DNA from 2 places in the Comamonas trifloxystrobinivorans genome. Region 2 is predicted to be linked to the other one. Evidence: predicted binding sites of a transcription regulator. Region 2 holds the regulator's gene; the other holds the start of a gene.

Region 1 (6,209 bases), on a different contig from region 2:
ATGATCAGCAGAGGACGGCCTGCCTTGGCCACAGCTTCCAGCGTGGGCAGCAGGTCACGGATGTTGCTGATCTTCTTGTCGAACAGCAGCACGAAGGGGTTGTCCAAGATAGCGGCTTGCTTTTCTGGGTTGTTGATGAAGTAGGGCGACAGGTAGCCACGGTCGAACTGCATGCCTTCGACGACGTCGAGTTCGTTGTCCAGCGACTTGCCTTCTTCAACGGTGATCACGCCTTCCTTGCCGACCTTGTCCATCGCGTCAGCAATGATCTTGCCCACGGATTCGTCGGAGTTGGCGGAGATCGAACCGACTTGGGCGATTTCCTTGGAGGTGGTGGTGGCCTTGGATTGCTTCTTCAGCTCTTCCACCAGGGCGGCGACAGCCTTGTCGATGCCGCGCTTCAGGTCCATGGGGTTCAGGCCGGCGGCCACGTACTTGGAGCCTTCGCGCACGATGGCTTGGGCCAGCACGGTAGCGGTGGTGGTGCCGTCACCGGCGATGTCGTTGGTCTTGGAGGCCACTTCCTTCACGAGCTGGGCGCCCATGTTTTGCAGCTTGTCCTTGAGTTCCACTTCCTTGGCCACGGACACGCCGTCCTTGGTCACGGTAGGGGCGCCGAACGAGCGCTCCAGCACCACGTTACGGCCCTTGGGGCCCAGGGTGACCTTGACTGCGTTAGCCAGAATGTTCACGCCTTCCACCATGCGGGCACGTGCTTCACCGCCGAATACTACGTCTTTTGCTGCCATGTTTGGCTCCTAAATTTGAGATCAATCGGGCTGCTTGGCGCGCTGTTTAAATAAACCAGATCAGCGCAAGCAGCTATGAAAATATGGGTAACTGAGAGGGCTTGTGTCTTGGCCCGGCACCTGAGGGATCAGGGGCTGTCAGGCCGGTGACGAGCAAGCAAATCGCACGCGGCGAATTACTTTTCCACCACGGCGAACAGGTCTTCTTCCTTCATCACCAGCAGTTCGTCGCCGTCGATCTTGACGGTCTGGCCGGAGTACTTGCCGAACAGCACGCGATCGCCCACCTTGACGCTCATGGCAATACGATCGCCGTCGTCGTCTTGCTTGCCGGGGCCCACGGCCACGACTTCGCCTTGGTCAGGCTTTTCGGCAGCGTTGTCAGGAATATAGATGCCCGAAGCGGTCTTGGTTTCGTTTTCCAGGCGCTTCACGATCACGCGATCGTTCAGGGGACGCAGGTTCATAACAACTCCTTAATAGCAATACCAGGTTTTGATGAGGAAAGGCCCAGGCCAGAAGGCCGGACCTTGAGTGCAAAAACGTTCAGGGAAGAGAAATTAGCACTCTCGCCCTTCGAGTGCTAATAATAAGGTCATTTGCTGACAGTTCAAGGGCAGGGGCTGGAAAAATCCCTCGGATTCGGTCGTGCGCAGGACAGGTGGCACGACAAATAGCGTTCAGGCCCTTGTTTATCAAGACTTTATTGCAATGGGCGCAGGTCTTTGCAGGCTCAGGTGCCGAGGTCGATTTTCAGTGTGGCCGAGAGCATGGCCACCAGCAAAGCTTCGGCCTGGGCGTAGTCGACCGCATCCAACTGGGGCTTGCCCAGCAGCAAGGCAAACTGGGTGTGCTGGTCGACATAGCCTTGCGACAGCGCCCAGATGCTGAACATCAGCTGGGTGAAGTTGAGCTTGGCGATCAGGCCTTGCTCGGCCCAATGCTCAAACGCGGCCACATTGGTGGCCAGCATGGGCGCGATGCGCTCGCGCACCGCCTGGCTGGCATAGGGCGCGCCAGCAATCATCTCTTTGGTGAACAACTGGCTGGCAAAGCGGCGGGTCTGGGCAAAGGCGAATTTGGCGCGGATGTATTCGCGGATCTGTTGCTTGGGGTCGCCGTCTCGCGACAGCTCGGTCATGTGCGCCAACCAGTCGTTGAGCAGCGACTCCAGCACGGCCTGGTAAAGGGCTTCTTTGCTGGGGTAGTAGTACAGCAGGTTGTGGCGGCTGAAGCCGGAGGCTGCGCCAATCGCTTCCAGCGAGGCGCCTTCAAACCCATCGCGGGCAAATATTTCTTCTGCGCAGGCCAGGATGTGGTTTTGTTTGCGCAAGCGTGCCGCAGAGGGTCCGCGCAGCAAATGGTAGCCGCTGGGAGTGTCGGTGAAAGTTGCGCTGGAAGAAGATACGCGAGACATGGCAAAGCACAGGCAGGTACAGCGCCACTGGGGGCCGCGGGCGCCACCCCATTATTGTGAGGCCAGTTGCTGCGGGGATTGCGCAAAAACAGCGCACAACTGCGCTGTCAAATACTGCTGTAACGGCGCCCGGGTTCAGGCTTGGGGCTCGGCCAGGGCGGCCAGCGCATCGCCCGTCATGCGGTAGCGGATCCATTCGCTCTGCGGCTTGGCGCCCAGGCTGTCGTAGAACTGGATGGACGGCGTGTTCCAGTCGAGCACGCTCCATTCGAAGCGGCCGCAGTCCTTGTCGAGCGCAATGCGCGCCAGCCGGCGCAGCAAGGCCTTGCCGGCCCCGCTGCCGCGATGGGCCGGGTCGACATACAGGTCTTCCAGGTACAGGCCGTTGCGGCCTTGCCAAGTGGAGTAATTGAAAAAGTAGACCGCAAAGCCGACGGCCTGGCCGTCTTTCTCGCAAATCAGCACATGCGCGGTGGCACCTTCGCTGAACATGGTCTTGTGCACATGGGCCGGCGTGGAAAGCACCTGGTCCTCGGCGTGCTCATAAATCGCCAGATCGCGCACAAAACGCAAAATGGTGTCGGTGTCGCCGATGTTGGCGGGGCGGATGCTGAGTTCGTGCATAGCTATAAGGCGTAAAAAAGGCAGCTGACGCTGCCTGTTGGTATAAGCGGAAATGGCTCAATCGTAGTACATGGAGGCGGTAAAGCAACCTGGTTGGACTTCTTGGCGCTTGCGTTGGTGTGGCAGGCGATATTTGAAGTAATTGGGCGTGCTTGAGGCAGGAGAGAAGTGTGTGACCAGACTGCGGCGCGTGAGCGTTTCGTCCGTAATTTGGCTGCCGCCGTGCGCGAGGTCGGCACTCCAGATCAGTACATCGCCTTTTTTGGGGAGGAAGCTCTCGAGCTCAATGCCTTGCTCCTTGGCTCGCTGCACCAGCGAGTCGAGTTGGCCGAGGTGCTCTTCGTGCTTGTCTCGTTCGTGGTTGTAGTGTTTGTACTTGCCGCTATAGAGCCAGTCTTTGAAACTGTGGTGGCTGCCTGGATAGTAGATCAGCTCACCCGAGCCAGCCTTGACATCTTCCAGTGCGAGCCAGGAGGCGCACAGTTGCAGCGGCTTCTCGGACACCACATAAGCGGTGTCCTGATGAACGGCCTGGGTTGATCCGCGCTCGAAATGAAGGCCTTGGAAAGCCCAGATGTCTTCTTCGAATACCGTGCGCAGGAACTGCTGTGACGCGGCGTTGAAGATCATTGGGTGTGCACTGGGAAGGTGGTGGTAGGTGTCGAGAATCTTCGACAATGGCGCGCCCATGTTGGCCCCGTCCAGGCCCACAATGCCCTTGTCTTCAGGGCCGTAGACCGGCACGCTGACCTTCAGCGGGCTGGTGCCCGATTGCATGTGGCGGTCCAGGTCCGCCAGGTAGGCGTCGATCAGCTCGTGCGAGACAGCCTGTGGCAAGATCACGTAGCCGTCGCGAATGAACTTCTCCAACTGCGGGCGAATGGCTGCAATCTTGGGATCAGCCGCAGCCTTGCGCTCAAGCACTGCCATCGCATCTTTGCGGTCGGTCCACAAGCCGCCAAATTGGCTGTAGAACTCGGCACCTTGCTCATCACGTGCCAGCCCTTTGGGCACCGCTGTGCCGCCCAGGAGCGATCTCAGAAAATTCTTCATGCTGCTTCTCTTGTCTCTCAAAATGGCTTTGATGCAGGGATGTTATCAGCTCACTGGCGAGAGTACCTTCTGCAAAATCTGGAAATGGTCCTCGAAAAACTCGGCTTCACGGCCGCGGATGGCGTCGATGCTGAGCCAGAAAGCCTCGGCGGCGTCGTCGTCGGCGCGCACGGCAGGTTTTGATTTTTGAGCCAAGTCAAAGTAGTGCACGTGGGTGATGGTGCGACCGCGCTGGCTGCGGTCGGGGTGATCGAACACGGTGACCGATTGCAGCGCAGCTCGCAAAGCGGGTTCTTCGAGTGCGCAGTGGGTTTCCTCCTGCAGCTCGCGCAGGCACGATTGCCAGAGCGTGTCGCGCGGCTCCAGAAAGCCGCCGGGCAGTGCCAGCAAGCCTTTGCCGGGCGCGTGGCCGCGGCGGATCACCAGCACATCCTGCCCACAGCGCACCAGTGCATCGACGGTGACGAACACAGGCGGGTAGGGCGCGCTCGCCCACGAAGCCTTGTATTTGCGAAGCATTTGCCATTCTGTCTGCAGCTCGGCGTACGCGGGTGATTGGCTGAAGCGCTGTAAAAACTCCAGCGTGCTGGGCGGCAGCATGTCGGCCAGCGTGCTGAAGCCGGCGGCTTTTTCTGCATCGCTGGCGCCAAAGAAAGCATCACGGATGGGCGTGGCGTCGATACTGTTCTGGCGAGGCAGGCTGACCAGTTGCCAGCCCGGGAACTGCGCCAAGTAGCTGCTGCTGGCGTCTTTGAAGTGGCCGACCAGGCCGATGCGCGCACCGGGCCAGCTGTGGCTAGTGACGGCTTCGGTCACCGCCGTTACCCAGCGGGGCTCGTCGTAGTAATCGCGGATGGGCACAAACTCCACACGAGCTGCGTCTTGCGCGGGGAGCGCCGCGGCAAACATGCGCGCGCGTTCTTGCCACCTGAACGGGTTTTTCGGGCTGCGCGCCTGCAAGGCCGAACCGAGTACCACCACCACTTTGCTGGCGCGAGCCAGCGCTTGCTGCAGCAAGGCCAGATGCCCCAGGTGAGGCGGCTGAAAGCGCCCGATCAGAACGGCGATGTCAAAAGAGGGTGAGGCGTTGGCCGGAGTGGTTGAATCGGTCATGCAAAGCTTTTGCCGCAGGCGGGGTGCTGGGTATGGGTGGATCGGTGAGGCCGATTATGGGTAATAAGCGGCTATTGGCATCTGGCGCCCGGTGCCAAAGGCGCGCGGACGCAGGCGCAAGATGGGCGCAGCCTGGCGGCGTTTGTACTCGCTGCGGTGGATCAGGCGCTGCACTTTGGCGACCATGGCGCGGCCGGTTTCGGTGGTTTGCAGCTGGCCGACAAAGGCGCAGGCGGCGGTGTATTCCTGGGTGGACAGGCGCTGGCCTTCGATCAGGATTTTCAGAATCTCGTCGAGCATGGCGTACGGCGGCAGGCTGTCTTCGTCTTTCTGGCCCGGGGCCAGCTCGGCCGAGGGCGGCTTGTCGATGATGGCTTGCGGAATGATCTCGCGGCCCGCGCTGGCGTTGATGTGGCGCGAGAGCTCGAACACTTCGGTTTTGTACAGATCGCCAATCAGGCCCAGGCCGCCATTGGTGTCGCCATACAAGGTGCAGTAGCCCACCGAGATTTCGGATTTGTTGCCCGTGGTCAGCAGCAGGTGGCCGAAGGCGTTGCTGTATTCCATCAGGATGGTGCCGCGAATGCGGGCCTGCAGGTTCTCCAGCGGCAGGCCTTGCAGCGGCGCGGCAAAGCTGTTTTCGAACTGTGCGCTGTAGCCTTGTACCAGCTCGGCAATCGGGTGGGTCTTGAGTGCAATGCCGAGGTTGCGGCACAGCGCCACTGAATCGTCCACCGAACCGCTGGAGGAGTAGCGCGAGGGCATGGTGATGCCGACCACATTCTCCGGGCCGAGCGCCTCGGTGGCCAAGGCCAGCGTCAGGGCCGAATCGATACCGCCGGAGCTGCCCACCACCACCTGGCGAAAGCCGCAGCGCCGCGCATAGTCGCGCAGCCCGAGGATGATTTGCTGGCGGTAAAACTCCATCGTGGGCAGGCCTTGTGCGCTGGGGCGCGGCGCGGTCTGGCCGTCGCCCAGAGTGAACTGGCCATTGTCAAAACCCAGGGTGCAAGTGGCTTCGGTAAAGCGCGGCGCTTCCCACACAATGCCTTCGCCTGGCTGCACGGCAAACGAGGCACCGTCGAAAACGATCTGGTCCTGGCCGCCAACCTGGTTGACGTAGAGAATGGGCAGGCCGTGGCGCGTGGCCGCTTCGCTGAAGATCTGGTGGCGCTGTTCGCGCTTGCCCAGGTGGCTGGGACTGGCGTTGATGCTCACCACCACATCGGGCGCAGCGTCGGCCATGCGCTCGA
Region 2 (6,209 bases):
GGATTTGCACTTGCACCCGGTCAGGGTTTTGGCGCAGAAAAACGCCATGGCAGGGGCACCCGGCCAGTGGTGTGCGCCCAGCCAACTAGCGGCTGTGGGCTTGCCGGCGCCGGTGCGTAACTTGTTGCAGAACGCCGATTAACAAAGCGCCGATCACATCGATTTTTTATCGAGCTCGCGGTGGCGTTGCAAGGTGGTCCACTGCGCTTGAAAGTGCTGCGCCAGCGCGTTGACGAGGTATACCGAGCGGTGCTGGCCGCCGGTGCAGCCGATCGAAACCGTGGCATAGCTGCGGTGGTTGTTGAGCATTTCGGGCAGCCAGTTGTCCAAGAAGCGAATGATGTCGACGCGCATCTTTTGCACCGCCGGCTGCTGTGCCAGAAACTCGGCCACGGGCGCTTCCAGCCCCGAGTTGCTGCGCAGATCGGGCTCGTAATAGGGGTTGGGCAGCATGCGCACGTCGAACATGAAATCGCTGTCCATCGGGATGCCGTTTTTGAAGCCGAAGGACTGGAACACCAGCGTCAGGCTCGACGCTGGCGCTTTCATGATTTGCTTGATGTAGGCCTGCAGCTGCGCCACGCGGATATTGCTGGTGTCGATGACGTGGGCCTGCTCGCGCAGATCGGCCAGCAAGGCGCGCTCTTCGTCGATCATCTGCACCAGCGCGCGCGGGCCCTCCTGCAGGGTTTCGTTGGTGAGCGGGTGGCGGCGGCGGGTTTCGGAGAAGCGGCGGATGAGAATATCGCGCTGCGCATCCAGATAGATCAGCTGCACCTGGGCGCCTGCGGCACGTAGTTTTTCCAACTGTGCGGGCACCAAGTACAGCGCCTTGGCACTGCGCGCATCTACCGCAATGGCAATGCGGTTGCCATGCTGCCAAGGCTCCAGCGACACCAGGGCGGGCAAAAGCTCGGGCGGCAGGTTGTCTACACAGTAAAAACCGATGTCTTCCAAAGCATGCAGTGCGACGGATTTTCCGGACCCGGCCATGCCTGTCAGCACCACCACTTGTAGCGGCTGGTGCTGCTCTGCCTTATCGCTCATGCGCTCCTCCTGCAATCATTTCCTGGGCATGGGCCCGGCTGGTCGACGAGATATGTTCACCCCCTAGCATACGGGCTATTTCATCCACGCGGTCTGGGCCGGCCACTGCGCGGATATGGCTGCTGGTGCCTTGCTTGCTGCGCTGCTTGGTAACCACCAGATGCGTGTCGCCGCGTGCCGCCACTTGCGCCAAGTGGGTGACGGCGAGCACCTGGCGATCTTGCCCCAGGGCGCGCATGACGCGGCCTACCGCATCGGCAACGGCGCCGCCAATGCCGGAATCGATCTCGTCAAAAATCAAGGTGGGCGCCTGGCCCAACTGGCTGGTGGAGATGGCGATAGCCAGCGAAATACGCGAAAGCTCACCGCCCGATGCCACTTTGCCAATCGGCTTGGGCTCGGTGCCAGGGTGGCCGGCTACCAGCAGCTCGACATCGTCCATGCCATCCGCGCGTGGCTCTTTGGCGGGGTGGATGCTGGCGACAAAACGGCCGCCAGCCATGCCCAGCTCTTGCATGGCTGTGGTGATGGTGCGCGACAGGCGCTCAGCCGCTTGCATGCGCTGTTTGCGCAGGGCGAGTGCGGCTTTTTCGTAGGCTTTCCAGGCGAGCTGGGTTTCGCGCTCCAGACTGTCTATGTCGGCCGATGCGTCCAGCGCCTTCAGCTCGGCTTTCCAGCCTTGCAGCAAGGCTGGCAATTCTTCGGGCGGGCGCTTGTAGCGGCGCGCCAAGCCCATCCAACTGCCCAGGCGCTGGTCGAGCTGTTCGAGCTTGTCCGGGTCGAGCTCGGCGTGGCGCAAATAGCCGCTGAGCGAGCGGCTCAAATCCTCTAACTGCGCGACGCAAGATTCCAGCGTCTCGGCCAGCGCTGCAAACTGCGGCTCTACGTGTGCCTGGTCTTGCAATTGCGAGAGCGCGCGGTTGGCTTGGGCGCTAGCGCCGGAGTCGTCGTCTTCCAAGGCGAGCAGTGCGTTGTTGGCGGCATCCATCAGGGATTGCGCGTTGGACAAGCGCGTGTGCTGGGCGTTCAGTTCGTCCCATTCACCGTCGGCTGGCGCCAGTTTGTCTACTTCGGCAATCTGCCACAGCAGGCGTTCGCGCTCGCGTTGGTGCGTGGCCTCCATGGCTTTGGCGTTCTGCAAGGCTTTGTCGGCCGCACGCCATTGGCCATGCGCCTGCGCGATGGCCGTGGTATCTGCGCCCGCGTACGCATCGAGCAAGCGGCGCACGGGCTCGGGCTGCATCAGGCTTTGCCAAGCGTGCTGGCCATGGATGTCGACCAGCGCTGGCGCAACGCTGCGCAATTGGGTGGCGGTGGCGGCAATGCCGTTGATCCAGAACTTGCTTTTGCCTTGTGCATCAATCACGCGGCGCAGCAGCAAAGTCTCGTCGGGTTGCAGTTCGTTCTCTTGCAAATAGCCGGTCAGCGCGGGTGGCGTATCGAACTCGGCAATCAACTCTGCGCGGGTGGCGCCTTGGCGCACAAAGCCGGTGTCGGCGCGGTTGCCCAGCACCAGTTGCAAGGCGTCGATCAGAATGGATTTGCCGGCACCGGTCTCGCCAGTGAGCGTGGTGAAACCGGGTTGGAAATCGACTTCCAGCTGCTCGACGATCACGAAATCGCGCAGGGCTATGCGCTTGAGGCTCATGGCGTAATGCCTCCTTCGTTCCAGCCCAGTTTTTTGCGGAGCGTGGCGTAGTAGTTCCAGCCGCGCGGGTGCAGAAAGCGGGCCTTGTAGGGCGCGCTGCGCACCAGAATTTTGTCGCCTCGCAAAATGGAGGCAAGGGACTGCATGTCAAAGTTGGCCGCCACATCGCGGCCGCCAATTACTTCGAGCGAAATCTCTTGCGTATCGGGCACCACAATCGGGCGATTGGAGAGCGTGTGCGGCGCAATCGGCGCCATCACCCAGCAAGGCACGGCGGGATGCACAATCGGCCCGCCTACAGACAGCGCATACGCCGTCGAACCCGTGGGCGTGGCAATGATCAAACCGTCTGCGCGCTGAATGGCCACCAACTGACCATCTACTTCCACGCGCAGTTCCACCATGCCCGAAGTGCCGCCGCGGTTCACCACCACATCGTTGAAAGCCGAGGCTTGGAAGACGCATTCGCCATCGCGCATCACCAGTGCATGGATCATGGAGCGAATTTCTTCCTCGTACTCGCCCGCCAAAATGGCAGACAGCGGCTCCATATACGACTGCAGCGGCACATCGGTGACAAAGCCCAGGCGGCCCTGGTTGATGCCCACCAGCGGCGTGTTGTAGCGCGCCAACTCGCGCCCCACGCCCAGCATGGTGCCGTCGCCGCCCAGCACCACGGCCAGATCGCAGCGCTTGCCCACTTCGTGCAGCGAGAGCGTGGGGTAATGGTCCATGCCGGTGAAATTGGCTGTCTCTTGCTCCAAATAGGCCGTGCCGCCCTGGGCCTCGATATAGCTGGCGATCTGGCTGAAGGCCGCTATCGACTGCTGGCGCACTTCAGCGGATGGGGGCGCATGGTATTTGCCAATCAGGGCAATATGTTGAAAGCGAGACTGCATACGCAAATTACATCATTAAAATGCCACCATGCTCGATGATCGTGCCCGGTTGTTGCTAAAAACGCTGGTGGAACGCTACATAGCGGATGGCCACCCGGTGGGCTCGCGCGCGCTCACCCAGGCATCGGGCCTGGATCTGTCGCCCGCCACCATCCGCAACGTGATGGCCGATCTGGAGGAGCTGGGCCTGATCGCCAGCCCCCACACCTCGGCGGGGCGCGTGCCAACTGCCAAAGGATACCGCTTGTTTGTCGACACCATGTTGACAATCGAGCACGAGCAACTGGTTTCGCCGGAAATAGCGCCAGAGCAGCCGCAAAAGGTGATCGCCAGCGCGGCCAGTGTGCTCTCGGACCTGTCGCAGTTTGTGGGCGTGGTGCAGGCGCCGCGCAAAAGCTCGGCATTTCGCCATATCGAGTTTTTGCGCCTGTCGGAAAAGCGCATTCTGGTGATTCTGGTCTCGCCCGATGGCGATGTGCAAAACCGTGTCATCTTCACCGAATCGGACTACTCGCAAAGCCAGCTGATCGAAACCGCCAACTACCTGAACAGCCATTACGCCGGTTTGGCCATGGAGCAGGTGCGCCAGCTGTTGCGCAAAGAGGTGGACAAGCTGCGCGATGAAATTGGCGCGCTGATGCTGGCAGCCGTCAACGTGGACGAGGCGGTTGCCGAGCAGCAAGACGAGTTGGTGATTGCCGGTGAGCGCAACCTGCTAGCGGTGAGCGACTTCAGCAACGACATGACGAACCTGCGCCGCGCCTTCGACCTGTTCGAGCAAAAGACCCAGATACTGCATTTGCTGGAAAGCTCCAACCGCGCCGAAGGGGTGCAAATCTACATCGGCGGTGAAAGCCAGATTCTGCCGGTGCATGAGCTGTCGGTGGTGAGCACGCCCTACCAGATCAATGGCAAAGTGGTGGGCACGCTGGGTGTGATCGGCCCCAAACGCATGCCCTACGAAAAGATGATCCAGATTGTGGGAATCACCTCCAAGCTGGTCTCCAACGCGCTGAGTCTTTCGAAATAAACGCTAGAATGCAAGGCTTCACCTGTCAGCAGGTGAATGGGAGGGGCCTTAGCTCATGCTTGGTTAGAGCAGTGGACTCATAATCAAGAGGCCAAAGCGATTAACCGGCGGTTTCTTTCGGATTGGTTGCTTGATTCCAACGCTTTGAAATCAAGCACTTACAGCGTTCTGGCGATTTCGCCGGATTGCTACCGAGGAAGTCGGCGGAAGGTCGCTTGCTACATTCTTGCTACTGAAGGAGAAATGGCAGTTTTCGGCGCCCCTCGGGGTGTTGAAAGCGCAGTGGGTTGAAGTTGTTTTATGAATGGGCCGTTAGCTCAGTTGGTTAGAGCAGAGGACTCATCGAAATGGTGACCTTGCCGTGAAAGCGGCAATGGAAAAACCGGGTGAACTCAGGGAAACCGTCAGCCAGTCAATGGCCCGGCAATCCTGAGCCAAGCTCGCCGAAGGCAGGTCGAAGGACCGGTAGGCGAGAAGGTGCAGAGACTAGGGTGTGAGGAGCCAATCCGATAAGCATCCCAAGAGCGCCCGGCACCCTAACGCGCGGAGTAATCCCTGGCGAGGGTGGTGAGATAGTCCAGGGAATGAGGAAACTCATGCAAACCTGAATCCTTTGGTCGTTGGTTCAAGTCCAACACGGCCTACCATTCATAAGACAATTGGACCCATGCCCCGCACGCCTTCAAGCCCCGCAGACCGCCCCAAGTGGCTGCGCTTCGAGGCGGGTGACGAAGAGTCGCACGAGCTGTTTGCACCTGGTGCCAACTGGCGCAAGCAGGACCAGTATCCGGTGCTCAAGCCGCTGGACAGCTACACGCGCGACGACTACCTGAGACTGGCCTGGGAACTGTTGCGGCGCATGCCGCGTTACCGCAGGCAACATCGCAAGCTCGATCAGCTGGGCATCAAGTCCCCCAGCTTTTTTAAGTCGAGTCCCAAGCATTTCTACACCAGCGACAGCCCCCCGGCTTTTCCAGGTTGGGCGACATACCCGCTGCTTGGTCACCAGTGCGAACCGCCCATTGCAGGTCAGGACGAGACCTTCGGCTCCTATATTGCGGCGCAGGAGAAAGCGGGGCAGCCATGGTTCGTGATGAACCGATACCGCTGGGTCATGGACCTGTGGGGGATCACCTACGTGCCGAATCCGGCCACGCATTTCGACCACTTGCGCAAGAGCGGCTTGTTCGGTGCGCCCGCTGCGGCAGTCTCGGTCATCTCCAACGAGGCACCGGCAGACCGCCCTCAAAACATCAGCACCTACCTTCGTGCCAACGAGGTTCTGGTTCGCCTCCGGCTCGATGCATCGTTCGACCAGCAGGTCGAGTCAATTCGGCATGAATTCGAGCGGGCTCAGGCCATTGCGAGAAAACGCCCACAGCGTGCGCTTGATCCATTGCCGGCCCCCGGCCGGAGGTTGATGGGCAAGGCAGTTCTTCGGGATGAAGACTTCGCGGGCGACTTCTCCCCTCGGGCGGCAGCGAAAGTCGGCCGCGTCTTGCTCAAGCATGTTGAACTGCACCCGTTTTGGCTCAGAACCTGGGACGCACTTGCTGAAGCACGATTAGCGCAAGGCACGCTGAAT

The links. The regulator HrcA, encoded in region 2, represses chaperone genes, less so after heat shock. The targets are predictions, from matches to a motif close to TTAGCACTCNNNNNNNNNGAGTGCTAA.
Region 1: the regulator HrcA is predicted to act here: its motif matches at 1,310-1,336, upstream of groES (co-chaperone GroES).

What each region holds. Positions count from the first base shown of each region.
Region 1 covers NZ_JBHZGV010000003.1:33,960-40,168, reverse strand. Annotated here, with positions in the region: gene groL (chaperonin GroEL) at 1-749, opposite strand, end outside; gene groES (co-chaperone GroES) at 926-1,216, opposite strand; gene ACFIQF_RS03485 (TetR family transcriptional regulator C-terminal domain-containing protein) at 1,483-2,166, opposite strand; gene ACFIQF_RS03480 (GNAT family N-acetyltransferase) at 2,302-2,790, opposite strand; gene ACFIQF_RS03475 (phytanoyl-CoA dioxygenase family protein) at 2,848-3,843, opposite strand; gene ACFIQF_RS03470 (bifunctional nicotinamide-nucleotide adenylyltransferase/Nudix hydroxylase) at 3,889-4,956, opposite strand; gene ACFIQF_RS03465 (NAD+ synthase) at 5,011-6,209, opposite strand, start outside.
Region 2 covers NZ_JBHZGV010000014.1:12,440-18,648, reverse strand. Annotated here, with positions in the region: gene mutY (A/G-specific adenine glycosylase) at 1-142, shown strand, start outside; gene rapZ (RNase adapter RapZ) at 154-1,047, opposite strand; gene recN (DNA repair protein RecN) at 1,037-2,695, opposite strand; gene ACFIQF_RS17750 (NAD kinase) at 2,692-3,594, opposite strand; gene hrcA (heat-inducible transcriptional repressor HrcA) at 3,623-4,624, shown strand; gene ACFIQF_RS17740 (hypothetical protein) at 5,292-6,209, shown strand, end outside.